DNA from 4 places in the Kocuria sp. CPCC 205235 genome. Region 2 is predicted to be linked to each of the others. Evidence: riboswitches for the same ligand, from Rfam matches in the RefSeq annotation. Region 2 holds a riboswitch; each other region holds the start of a gene.
The links. A riboswitch is a leader RNA that binds a small molecule or an ion and turns the genes downstream of it on or off. The one in region 2 is predicted to bind S-adenosylmethionine.
Positions count from the first base shown of each region.

Region 1: linked by a shared signal. The riboswitch ahead of RF638_RS07960 (MFS transporter) and the one ahead of RF638_RS03250 (MetQ/NlpA family ABC transporter substrate-binding protein) in region 2 are both predicted to bind S-adenosylmethionine.
Region 3: linked by a shared signal. The riboswitch ahead of RF638_RS01865 (acyl-CoA dehydrogenase family protein) and the one ahead of RF638_RS03250 (MetQ/NlpA family ABC transporter substrate-binding protein) in region 2 are both predicted to bind S-adenosylmethionine.
Region 4: linked by a shared signal. The riboswitch ahead of RF638_RS00805 (LLM class flavin-dependent oxidoreductase) and the one ahead of RF638_RS03250 (MetQ/NlpA family ABC transporter substrate-binding protein) in region 2 are both predicted to bind S-adenosylmethionine.

Region 1 is NZ_JAVKPR010000008.1:130,521-133,725, forward strand. Features, by position in the region: gene RF638_RS07950 (MFS transporter) at 1-717, opposite strand, end outside; gene mtnC (acireductone synthase) at 754-1,518, opposite strand; SAM riboswitch class IV at 1,716-1,834, shown strand; gene RF638_RS07960 (MFS transporter) at 1,882-3,205, shown strand, end outside.
Region 2 is NZ_JAVKPR010000003.1:77,434-80,638, reverse strand. Features, by position in the region: gene RF638_RS03260 (GlsB/YeaQ/YmgE family stress response membrane protein) at 1-188, shown strand, start outside; gene dxr (1-deoxy-D-xylulose-5-phosphate reductoisomerase) at 300-1,583, shown strand; SAM riboswitch class IV at 1,616-1,730, shown strand; gene RF638_RS03250 (MetQ/NlpA family ABC transporter substrate-binding protein) at 1,834-2,721, shown strand; gene RF638_RS03245 (methionine ABC transporter ATP-binding protein) at 2,718-3,205, shown strand, end outside.
Region 3 is NZ_JAVKPR010000002.1:73,944-77,148, forward strand. Features, by position in the region: gene RF638_RS01865 (acyl-CoA dehydrogenase family protein) at 1-1,162, opposite strand, end outside; SAM riboswitch class I at 1,265-1,356, opposite strand; gene RF638_RS01870 (M18 family aminopeptidase) at 1,409-2,737, opposite strand; gene RF638_RS01875 (lysostaphin resistance A-like protein) at 2,748-3,205, opposite strand, start outside.
Region 4 is NZ_JAVKPR010000001.1:167,048-170,252, reverse strand. Features, by position in the region: gene RF638_RS00810 (CoA-binding protein) at 371-790, opposite strand; SAM riboswitch class IV at 881-995, shown strand; gene RF638_RS00805 (LLM class flavin-dependent oxidoreductase) at 1,079-2,500, shown strand; gene cls (cardiolipin synthase) at 2,573-3,205, opposite strand, start outside.

The DNA of each region.
Region 1 (3,205 bases), on a different contig from region 2:
CCAGTGCTCGCGTATCAGGGCCACCACGGGCACCCTGCGGCGTTCCCCACGCTGTTTGGCGGCGTGGAGCGCGGCCAGGTATTCGGGGCTCTCCTCAAGCTTGACGCGGATGAAGATGGCCAGGGCGAACAGCACCGCCGAGGCCAGGAACGGCAAGCGCCACGCCCAATCCAACAGCACCTGATCACCCAGAGACGCCGTCCACAGAAACGCGCCGGTGGCCAGCACAATGCCGGCCGGGGGCGCGGCGAGCACGAGCGACGTCATCAGTCCACGACGCCGCGGCGGGGCGAACTCCGCAACCAGGGTCATGGCCCCGGCCAACTCGGCACCGGCCCCCATGCCCTGCAGCAGACGCAGGAGCACCAGGAACACCGGGGCGGCCACGCCGATCGCGGCGTAGGTGGGCAACAGGCCGATGCCCACCGTGGCCACGCCCATCAGAATCACGGTGAGCAACATGGCCGGGCGGCGACCGTAGCGGTCCCCCAGGTGACCGACCAGCACACCACCCAGCGGGCGCGCCACGAAGCCCACCGCGAAGGTCGCGAACGCGGCCAAGGAAGCACCGGAGTCCATTCCCGCGAAGAAGAGCGGGCCAATGATCAGCCCGGCGGCCGTGCCGTACAAGGCGTAGTCATACCACTCGATGAGTGTTCCGGCCACGGCAGCGAAAAGTGCGCGCCCGGCCCCGGGGCGCATGGTGGTCTTGTTCACGGTGAAAGCTATCCCGTCTGAAATCTCCCGATCGCGCTAGCGGGACGCATAGCGACGGATGAACCGTACCTGATTCAAGCGCTGGATCTCGGGATGATCCCCCACGCCGGCGTCGTAGAACTGGTCACCGGGGCGGCGCACTCCCACGGTGTTCCACCCGGCTTGACGGGCTGCGTCCAGGGCCTCCACCTGGTCGGAGAAGAACAAGAACTTCTCACGCGGTTTGCCCAGCGCCTCGGCCACGTCGTGGGTGATGTTACGGAACGAACTCACCTCGTGTTTGGCGCCGGCCGATTCCAGGGAGAAGTGTCCCTTGATCAGTGGAATCAGGTTGCCCTCGGGCGAATGGCTGAACCAGGCACGTTGGGCGGGCAACGTGCCGTTGGAGAAGATGAACACCGGAATCGACTGCTCGGACCAGGTCCGCAAGGCGGGAATCGCGTCCTCGAAGAACGGCGAGACGAACTCCCCGGCGGCGAAGCCCTCCTGCCAGATCAACGCGTGCATCGTGCGCAGCGGGGCCGGCATCTGACCCTCATCCATCCAGGCTTCCAGCACACCGGTGAGATCCTCGGCGGTGGCCGAACTGTCCAGGCCGGCCAAATCGATGATCTGTCGGCGAGCGCGGGCGACCTCAGGTTTGTGGGAATACTCCTCGAAATAGCCGGTGAAGCGTTTACGGGAATAGGGGTAGAGCTCATCCCGGACGTACCACGTGGAGGAGAGGGTACCTTCGATGTCGACCACGATGACCTCGGGTCGGTCGAGCACCAGTGCATTGGCGGCGGCGGGCTCAGGCATGGTCGGCTCCCTGTGTTCTTTCGACAACGGTGTCTGCCCCGGCAACCCGGGGAATAGGCCCATTCTAGGCACCGGGGACGGGCGGAAACAGGAGGACGCACCCCTCGCGAGCCATCCCGAGAGGCATCCTCGGGGCGGTCACAAATCTTCATCATTTGTGGTGCTCAACGATCGTGTGGTTAGGTTCACGCGACAAGAATCACGAGTTCCGGTGCGAAGCCCTGGCTGGCCGGACGGCAACCCTCAGACGCTGTCGTGGGGTGCCCCAGGTGATGATTCGGCCCGTGATCAGTACCGGTACGGGCAAGGACGGCGTCCGGCTCACCAAACATTCTTCCGTGGCGCCCCGTCATGAGGAGTGTCATGGCCCCCGCCACCGCCCCGGTGCCCACGGTCACCGATTCATCATCAGCCCAGCGGACCCAACCCGCCACGGATCACGCGCTCGCGAGCGTGGGATCCGCAGTGCGTGACAAGAAGCGCGTGCTCGCCGCGTCCTTCGTGGGCACGACCATCGAATGGTACGACTTCTACCTCTACGGTGCCGCCGCAGCCCTGGTGTTCAGTCACTATTTCTTCCCGCAGGGTTCGGGCGTGGGCTCGATCATTGCCTCGTTCGCGACCTTCGCCATTGCGTTCTTCTTCCGGCCCCTGGGCGGCATCATTGCCGGGCACCTGGGTGACCGGATCGGCCGCAAGGCCCTGTTGGTCGCGTCCCTGTTGATCATGGGCGTGGCCACCACGGTGATCGGGCTGCTGCCGGGCTTCTCGCAGATCGGCTGGTTCGCCGTGGCCCTGCTCGTTGCCTGCCGCATTGCCCAAGGGTTGTCCGCCGGCATGGAGTGGGGAGGTTCCGCGGTGCTCTCCGTGGAACACGCACCCAAGGGGTTGCGCGGACTGTTCGGTTCCTTCACGCAGGTGGGTTCGGCGGCCGGCATGCTCTTGGCCACCGCGTTCTTCGCGATCATGCAGGGCGTCACCACCGCCGAGCAGTTCCAGGCGTGGGGCTGGCGCGTACCCTTCCTGTTCTCCGCAGTGCTCGTGATCATCGGCCTGATCATCCGCGCCGGCATCGAGGACGCCGAGGAGTTCCAAGAGGTCAAGCGCGAAAAGGCCGCCGCGACGTCGCCCGTGCGTGAGGTGCTCACCCAGCACACCCGCGGCGTGATCGTCTGCATCGGTCAACGCATGATCCAGCCGGCCATCTTCTCCATCCTCACCGTCTACACGCTCACCTACGTGACGCAGCAGCGCGGCGCGAGTCAGTGGGTCATGATCTCCATCCTGATCGCCGCCGCCGTGGGCCTGGTGGGCGGCCCGTTCTGGGGCTGGCTCTCCGACCGCGTGGGACGCCGCCGCATCTCCATCATTGCCGCGGCCGCCATCGGCGTGTTCGTGTGGCCCTACTTCTACTACCTGGACCACGGGCCGCTGGCCTTGCTGCCGCTGGTGTACCTGATCGGCATGGCCGTGCTGCATGACAGCATCTACGGCCCTCAGGCCGCTCTGTTCGCCGAGCAGTTCCCCACCCACCTGCGCTACTCCGGGGTGTCCCTGGGTTACCAGGTGGGCACCATTCTCTCCGGCGGTCTGACCCCCATGATCGCCGCGTGGCTCGTGGCCACCGGCGGCTCTCCGTGGCTGCTGTGCGGCTACTTGAGCCTGCTGGCCGTGATCTCCGTGGTCA
Region 2 (3,205 bases):
GCATCATCGTCACCATCATCCTGGGCATCATCGGTGCCATCCTGGGCGGCTTCCTGGGCAGCCTGGTGGGCATCGGATCCTTGGAATCCGTGTTCGACATCGGAACCATCATCACCGCAATCGTGGGCGCACTCATCGTGCTGTTCATTTACGGTGCAGTGACCGGCCGCAAGGGCGCTCGTCGCTGATCCACGGCATCACTGAACGAGGGCGTCACCTCCGGGTGGCGCCCTTGTTGTATGTGCTGAGCTCCTCCGATCCACGAGATACTGGTGACCATGTCTGACGCACCCCTGACCATGACCCCCGAACTCGACAGCGCCACTGGCAAGCATCCCCGGCGCGTGGTCATTCTGGGTTCCACGGGCTCCATCGGTACGCAAGCGCTCGACGTCGTCGCCTCCGCGCGTGGCCTGCGGCGACCGGGCGAGGGCGACGCCGCCGCGGGGCACCCGCCGCTGTCGGTCACGGCCTTGGCCGCCGGAACGTCCAACCTGCCGGTGCTGGCGGAGCAGGCCGTCCGAGAACGTGTGGCCGCGGTCGGAACCAGTGGCACGGCCGACCACGCCCGGCAACTGAAAGAACTCATTGCCCAACGAGCCTCGGGGGAGGGCCTGACAGGCTTCACCCCCGAGATCTTCCACGGGCCTGAGGCCGCAACGTGCGTGGCGGAACACTCGGACTGTGATGTTGTTCTCAACGGCATCACCGGGTCCATCGGACTGGCTCCCACGCTCGCCGCATTACACGCGGGGACGCCCGTGGCGCTGGCCAACAAGGAGTCCCTCATCGCGGGCGGCCCGCTGGTCAAACAGGCCGCGGCCGCCACCGGCCTGGAGACCCCGCTGATCCCGGTGGATTCCGAGCACTCGGCTCTGGCGCAGGCGCTGCGGGGAGGCCGTTCGAGCGAAGTCGACCGATTGATCCTCACCGCCTCCGGCGGACCCTTCCGAGGGATGTCCCGGGATCAACTCACCACGGTCACGCCCCAGCAGGCGTTGAAACACCCCACATGGGACATGGGGGTGATGGTCACGACCAATTCGGCCACCATGGTCAACAAGGCGCTTGAGGTCCTGGAAGCATCCTTGTTGTTCGACGTTGCCCTGGACCGGATAGACGTGACCGTGCACCCACAGTCCGTGGTGCATTCCATGGTCCAGTTCGTGGACGGTTCCACCCTGGCCCAGGTATCACCGCCGGACATGCGACTGCCCATTGCCCTGGGTATGGGGTGGCCCCACAGAATTCCCGGCGCGGCGGCGTCGTGCGATTGGACGCAAGCGGCGCACTGGACCTTCGAGCCGCTGGACACCGAGGCATTCCCCGCCATCGAGCTGATGAAGCATGCCGGGACGCTGGGCGGCACCTGGCCGGCCGTGTTCAACGCGGCCAATGAGCAGGCCGTGTACGCCTTCCACCGGGGTGAGGTGAACTTCACGACCATCGTGGACATCGTTGCGGTGGTCGTGAATGAACACGAGGGCGACACGACCCCGCGGCTCGAGGACGTCCTGGGCGCCGAGGGCTGGGCCAGGAACCGGGCGGATCAGTTTATTGCGCAGCGTTTCAGCGCACGCTGATCACCGCCGGCCCCATGTTAGGCTTGGCCGCGGATGACGAGATCCGGCGTCAAGCTCTGGCTGGCCGGACGGCAACCCTCTCCCGTAGCGGGGTGCCCCAGATGACCATCCGGCCGCGGTTAACGTAGCTCCCGGCAAGTGCGGTTTCCCGAATCAACTAGCACGAGCCTTGCAACTGCGGTGTGTCCTCGGACGTACCGCTTTCAGTTGTTAATCGCCCAGAACATTTCACACCTCGGAAAGGCACATCGTGCGATCTCACCGTTTGATCCCCCTTGCGCTGGCCACCACCATCGGCCTCACCTTGACCGCGTGCGGCGGCGGAGATTCTGAATCCTCCGATCCTGCTGCGGACGGCACCGTCACCATTGGCATCGTCGGCTCGGAGCCCGCTCACGACGCGCTCAAGGAAGTCGCTGCCGAGAACGACATCACCGTCGAGTACGTGGATTTCAGCGACTACAACCAGCCGAACCCCGCCACCAAGAGCGGCGACGTGGACATGAACTGGTTCCAGCACACCGCGTACCTTGCTGACTACAACAACAACTCTGGTGACACCATCACACCGGTCGGGTCCACCGCGATTTACCCGTTGGGTATGTACTCCAGCAAGTACGACTCCCTGGACCAGATCAAGGACGGCGACGAGATCGCGATTCCCAATGACTCGATCAACCTGGGTCGTGCACTGAACCTGCTCAAGCAGGAGGGGCTGGTCGAATTCACCAAGGACACCATTGCCCCGACCGAAGGCGATATCGACACCGAGAAGTCCAAGGTCTCTGTGCGTCCCGTGTCCGCCGAACAGACTGTTTTGTCAATGGATTCCGTGGCGGCTTCCGTGATCAACAACGATTTCCTGGGCCGAGCGAACATCGATCCCAAGTCCGCTCTCGCATCGGATGATCCCAAGCAGGACAGCGCCAAGGTCTTCAACAACCTGTTCGCTGCTACCGAGGCCAACGCCGACAACGAAACCCTCAAGAAGGTTGCAAGCTTCTACTACGACCCCAAGGTCTTGAAGGCCGAGGACGAGGAGAGCAAGGGCACCGCTGTCCCGACAGAGGTGGACCAGCAGGAACTCAAGGATCTGCTGACGCGGTACCAGGAAGACCTGAAGGAACAGACCCAGTGACGGAAGTATCCAGTGAGCGCACCCTGGTGCGCTTCCGGGACGTCAGCAAGGTCTACACGGGCGGATCCAAGCGCGCACCGCGAGTGGTCAACGCCGTGGACAGCGTCACCCTGGACATCACCAAGGGCGAGATCTTTGCCGTGATCGGGTACTCCGGAGCCGGCAAGTCCACCCTCGTGCGATTGATCAACGGTCTGGAGCCCATCAGCTCCGGATCGCTCGAGGTTGCGGGTAACCGGGTGGACGGTAAGTCCGAGGTGCAGTTGGCACCCATCCGCCGCAAGATCGGCATGATCTTTCAGCAGTTCAACCTGTTCAACTCGCGCACCGTGGCGGGCAATATCGAGTATCCGCTCAAGCGTGCCGGGTGGAAGCCCGAGGAGCGCAAACGACGAGTGACCGAGCTGCTGGACTTCGTGGGACTGACGGACCGTGCCAAGAACTATCCCGAAGAGCTGTCCGGTGGGCAGAAGCAGCGCGTGGG
Region 3 (3,205 bases), on a different contig from region 2:
TGTGAGTGGCCACGGTGCGGGCGTTGCGCCAGAAGCGGTCGAGGGACTTGGACTTGCCCACGGCGGAGGCACCGAGCAGGTCGAAGATCCCGTCGGTCACATCGCGCACGAGTTCCGGAACAACCACCTGGGCTTGTGCCACGGGCAGTTCGCACGCGTTGGTCAACTCCTGGGGGTTGTCGAGAAGGGGGTCTCCGCCGAGAACGCCGATGGCGGCGTCGAGCTCGCGGGCCGCCTGAAGAACGATCGCCCGTGCCGCGGCAGCCTTGGCGCTGAGCTCTCCCACGCGCTGCAGCACCTGCGGATCCTCGCGAGCGACCGAGCCCGTACCGGTATTGAAACCGCGGGTGCGTGACCGCACCAGGTGCACGCCCTCGTCGATTGCGGCCTTGGCGATCCCCGCCTCGACGGCCAAGAGCACGAGCTGGAAGACAGCGGTCTCCTGGGTCGCGCGGCCGTCGCGGTTGCGCACGTTGGCTGCCGGAACCTTGACCCCGCGGAAGTGCGTGGTGCCGGTTCCGGTGAGTTGCTGGCCGAAGCCGTCCCAGTCGTCGATCAGCTCGATGCCGTCCCACGAGCTCTTCACCAGCGCGTGCGAGCGCGCCTCCTGCCCGGGGATCTGGGCGGTGACCTGGATCCAGTCGGAGAAGATCGAACCGGTGGAGTAAAACTTGGTGCCGTTGAGCTCCCAGTTACCGTCTGCGGTCTGGGTGAGCGCGGTGGCCGCGGTGCCCAGAGCTGCACCGGAGCGCTCGGTCGCGGCATTACCCACGGTCTCACCGGCGGCGATCCGAGGGAACCAGACGTCGGATTCATCGGAGCTGAGGCTCGCGATGAATCCCAGGTGCGAACGGTAGACGTGCGCCACGTTGGAGTCGGAAGCGGCCAGGACGATCAGCAGCTCCGCCACCTGTTCCAGCGACGCGCCGTAACCACCCCGCGAGCGCGGCACCGTGAGCGCTCCGAAGCGGTGTTCATTGAGCCACGCGAACTGCTCGAACGGGAGAATCCGCTGCTGTTCGCGCTCTACGGCACCGTCGGCAACGCGATCAAAGACCGGCTGGAACACCTCGAAGAGTTCGCGGGTGCTCAGGGATCGCTGCGGATCCCCGTAAAGGGTTGCGGTGTCGAACTGTTCCTTGATCCCGGTGTCGCTGCTCATGTTCTCGGTAGTCCCTCGCGTTCAGTCGCGATGCCCCGCACGGCCGACCGATAGCAGCACAGCGCACGGGCGTGATCGTGCGAACCGCAGGAGCTGAAGAGCTGTCCATCGGTCGTGGCGGAAGCACCGTCCCGGTATCCGGGTGGTTGCTGCGGCGTTGACGAGCCACGTCTCTCGGCCGCTCTTGATGGCGTTACGGATTCAGAGCATCACGCACCCAAGGTGACTGTCAACGCGCGTGACGGTTTATGACCGCCAGAACGCCCCGGTCACTCGGGACAGCGCGTGCAGGTCGTCCACGTGGGCGAGTTCGCGGGCGGAGTGCATCGACAACAGTCCCACGCCCACGTCCAGGGTGCGCATACCCAGGCGGGTGGCCGTGATGGGGCCGATGGTCGAACCGCACGGCACGTTGTTGTTGGAGACGAACTCCTGATAGCTCACGCCCGCACGCTCGCACGCGTCCGCCCACAAACCGGCACCCACGGCATCCGTGGTGTAGCGCTGGTTGGCGTTGATCTTGAGCAATGGACCCGCACCGGGCTCGGGAGTGTTCACGGGGTCGTGGTGACCGCGGTAGTTGGGGTGGACCAGGTGACCGGCGTCAGCCGACAAACACACCGATTCGGACAGGGAACGTCGGTAATCATCTTGCGATTCACCCTGCGCCGCGCTGATCCGCGCGAGCACGTCTTCCAGGAACGGACCCGCCGCACCGGAGCGCGTGGCGGAGCCGACCTCTTCGTGGTCGAACGCGGCCAGCACGGACATCTGCGACGCGGATTCCAGGTCCTCGGCATGCTCGACCAACGCGTGCATTCCCGCGTACACGGAGGACAGGTTGTCCAGCCGCCCGCTCGCGAGCAGCTGCCGCCGCTGACCGATCAGTTCGGGCTTCTGTGTGTCCGCGAGCACCACGTCGAATCCCACGATGTCCTCCGGAGCCACCGACGCCTCGGCCATGTCGGCGAGCAGGCCCAGCACGTCAGCGTCCTGAGCCGAACCGGTCCCCCAAATGGGCTGCACGTGCTGCTGCTTGTCGAGTTTGAGCCCTTCGTTGGCGCCGCGGTCCAGGTGGATGGCCAACTGCGGGATCCGGGCGACCGCCTCCGTGGCGCACAGGTGCTGCGTGAGCTCGCCGTTCTCACCGCGCACCACGATCCGTCCGGCAAGACGCAGGTCCCGGTCCAGCCACGAGTTCAGCAGCACGCCGCCGTACACCTCAACACCAGCCTGGTACCAGCCGTTGGAGACCGTGGTGGGCTTGGGCTTCAGCTTGAACCCTGGCGAATCCGTGTGCGCACCCAGGATGCGAGCCCCGGCGCCCGCACGATAGTCGCGCGGGGCCACCCAGGCGATCAGAGCGCCGTCGCGAATCGTGAAGTGCCGCCCGCCGACGTCGCTCCACGCCTCGGATTCGCTCAGTTCCGTGAATCCCGCCCCGCGCAGTAGCTCCGCCGCGGCCGCGACCGCGTGGTACGAGCTGGGCGAGGCCATGACGTAATCGCCCAGGGCGCGGGCGTAGCCGAACGGGGCGCGGTGGGAATCCAAGTCAGAAACGCTGTGATGGGCCATGCAGGACAGTCTAGGGAGTGCGGTCCTGGTTGGTAGCCGAGTCGCCACCGTGGGAGCCCCGGTTCGGCGGCTGCGCACCCGCGAGCTGGCGGTCCCGCGGATCGCCACCCTGTGACGGGCCGTTCGGCCAAGGACCGTTCCCGGATTGTCCGTTCGGTGACTGCGGACCCGACGTCTTACGCACGTCCAACAAACCCACCGGGCGCCCCTGACCATCCCGAACGGTGTAGGGACCGTACTGCTCGGGCAGGGAGAGGTAGTTCTGGGTGCGGGGATCCACCACGAACGCCGCGAGCTCGGAACCCACCTGGCTGACCGTGCGGGGCCGCTGCGCCAACGCCGGCAACCGCGGCGGGGGCGGCAGGATGATGGTGCGAGACGTAGCAATTCGAGTCTTACGGGCCATCCGGAACACGACCAGGAGGAAGACCCCGTTGACAGCCAGCGTGAAGAGGACGTCGATGGGCC
Region 4 (3,205 bases), on a different contig from region 2:
CATTCAACGTCTCTGGGGGGTGCGCTCGCAAATTGAGTCCGCGAGCGGTGCCTGAACATTTTTGGCAGAGGTTCGCACGTCAAAGGCGGCAATGAACATTCCTGGCAGAGGTTCGCACGTCAAAGGAGACCATGGACATTTTTGGCAGGGGGTCGCACTAAACACCGGGGTCCGGGCGTGAACCTCTGCCCCTAATGTCGACGGCCCGTGGGGAATGCCGGCCGCGCTCTCGATTACAGGACCAGTGCGACTACGGAACCAGTGCGACTACGGAACCATCGCGCTTACGGAAACACTGCGCCTACGGAACCACCGCACCTACGGAAACACCGCGCTTACAGAACCACCGCACCTACAGAACCCGAGGGCCCTACAGAACCCGCGGGGCCTCGATCAGCGGGCAGGTGTTCATGACCACTTTCACCCCGGCGGCCTTCGCCCGTTCGGCAGCGGCCTGATCGGTCACACCCAGCTGCATCCACACCGCTCCGGCACCAATGTCGATCGCCTGATCCACCACTTCACCCACGCGGCTGGAGTTCACGAAACAGTCGACCACGTCCACGTGCCCCGGGATGTCCTCGAGCGATCGATAGCCCGTCTCGCCATGTACGTCCTCGCCCGCCAGATTGACCGGGATGATCTGCTGCCCGAACTCGTCACGGATCCGGCGGGACACCGCAAACGCGGGTCGCGTGCGGTTGGTGGACAGCCCAACAATGGCCCACCGCCCCGGGGTCGCGAGTAGCTCGCGAATCAGGTCCGGATCGTTGACGTGGCGATCACTCATATGACCATCGTCTCACTGTGAATCAGCTCGGTCATTATGTTTCACGAGCCGCCGGAGGGGCCACGGAAACGGTACAGTGGGGCGCAGAACGATCATGAGTTCCGACGCACAGCCCTGGCTTGTCGGACGGCAACCCTCTCCCGTAGCGGGGTGCCCCAGGTGAGGATCGGGCCGCATGGCACACCGCATGTGGCAAGTACGGCGCCACACAAGCGCGCTGGACCCGCAGAGTAGGCCGCCGCAGGTGGTGCACGGGGCGCGGGTCGAGTTCGACCCAAAGGGGCACACATGAGCAAAAAGCGGATTTCCGTGAACGCCTTCGACATGACGTGCGTGGACCACCAGAGTTTCGGTCTGTGGCGTCATCCGCGGTCCAAGGCCACCGAGTACAACACCATCGAGTACTGGACCAACCTGGCCAAGACGCTGGAGAAGGGCAAATTCGACGCCCTGTTCCTGGCGGACGTGGTGGGTATCTACGACATCTACAAGAACTCCGCCGCGCCCTCCGTGTCGGACGGCGCGCAGGTTCCCGTGAACGATCCGTTCATGCAGATCTCCGCCATGGCCGCCGTGACCGAGCACCTGGGCTTCGGTGTGACCAGCGCGGTGACCTACGAGCAGCCCTACACCCTGGCCCGCAAGTACGCGACGCTCGATCACCTGACCAAGGGCCGCGTGGGCTTCAACGTGGTGACCTCGTACCTGCCCTCTGCCGCGGAGAACCAGGGTTTGCCGCGCCAGATCGAGCACGATACCCGCTACGAGATCGCCGAGGAATTCCTCGACGTCTGCTACAAGCTCTGGGAGGGTTCCTGGGAAGACGGCGCCGTGGTCAAGGACCGCGAGGCCGGCGTCTACGCTGACACCCAGAAGGTCCACCCGATTCAGCACTCGGGCAAGTACTTCACCGTTCCGGGTGCCGCGCTCACCGAGCCGTCCCCGCAGCGCACCCCGCTGATCTTCCAGGCCGGTGCGTCCTCGCGGGGCCAGGCGTTCGCCGGACGTCACGCGGAGGCCGTGTTCATCGGCGGCTTGCGTCCGGATCTCACCCGCTACGTCACGGACAAGATCCGCGAGCAGGCCGAGGAGCAGGGCCGCCACCGCGACGACGTCAAGATCTACGCGATGCTCTCCGTGGTCGTGGACGAGACCGAGGAGAAGGCCCAAGAGAAGTACCGGGAGTACCTCTCCTACGTGAACCTGGAGGCATCCCAGGCGATCATCGGCGGTTGGTCCGGCGTGGACCTGAGCCAGTTCGACGAGGACGAGGCCCTGAACTACATCAAGACCGACTCCATCCAGTCCTTCCTGACCCCGTTCACCCTGCAGTCCAAGGACAAGAAGTGGACCCGCGAGGAGATCGCCAAGCACTGTGCCCTGGGCGGCATGGGTGACGTGATCGTGGGATCGCCGGAATCCGTGGCCGATCAGCTCGAGACCTGGGTCGACGAGGGCGGCCTGGACGGCATCAACCTGGCCTACCACGTGAGCCCCGGGTCCTTCGAGGACTTCGTGGAGTACGTGGTTCCCGAGCTGCAGAAGCGCGGCCGCTACCGCACCGAGTACGAAGGCTCCACCCTGCGCGAGTCCCTCTACGGCGCCGGCCAGCCCCAGGTCATGGACACCCACCCCGCCGCGCAGTACCGCGGTGCGTACGCCGACAAGCCGTCCGTGGCGGACACCGCCGCTCGCGAGCTGGTGGGCTAACAGCCTCAAGAACGACGACGCCGCTGTCGCGACCTTTCGCTCGAAAAGGTCGCGGCAGCGGTGTCGTCGGTGTTAGAGCAAAGCCGACGTGAGGCGGCAGACGTTCTCGACGTACTTCTGCCGCATGGGGCGTTTGTTCCAGAGATCGAGGTCGAGCAGCGTGGAGGAGGCCTTGAACTCCTCTACCACTTCCTCCATGCGGTCGTGGAAACCCTGGTCCACGATCATCACGGACACCTCGAGGTCCAGGGCGAAGGACCGCTCGTCCATGTTGGAGGAACCGATCACGCTGATCAGGTCGTCCACGAGCACGAACTTGGCGTGCAGCACCGTGGGGGAGCTGTAGCGGTAAATCTTGACCCCGGCTTCGGCGAGCTCGGAGTAATAGGAGTTCTGGGCGTGGTGGGCCAAGAAATGATCCGAGGATTCACCCACGAAGATCTCCACGTCCACCCCGGACTGCGCCTCGGTGGTGAGCGCGTGCAGCAGGGATTCGTCCGGTACGAAGTACGGGCTGGAGATCACCACGCGCCGGTTGGCGTTGTAAATGAGGTGGTTGAACAGGCGCAAGTTGTTCTCGGTCTCGAACCCGGGTCCTGAGGGGACCACTTGCGCATACACGGGGCCTTCGACGTCCGTGAGGACCTCGGTGGCCTCGTCCAGGAGCAGGTCGTCGGTCTCCGAATACCAGTCGGAAACGAATAC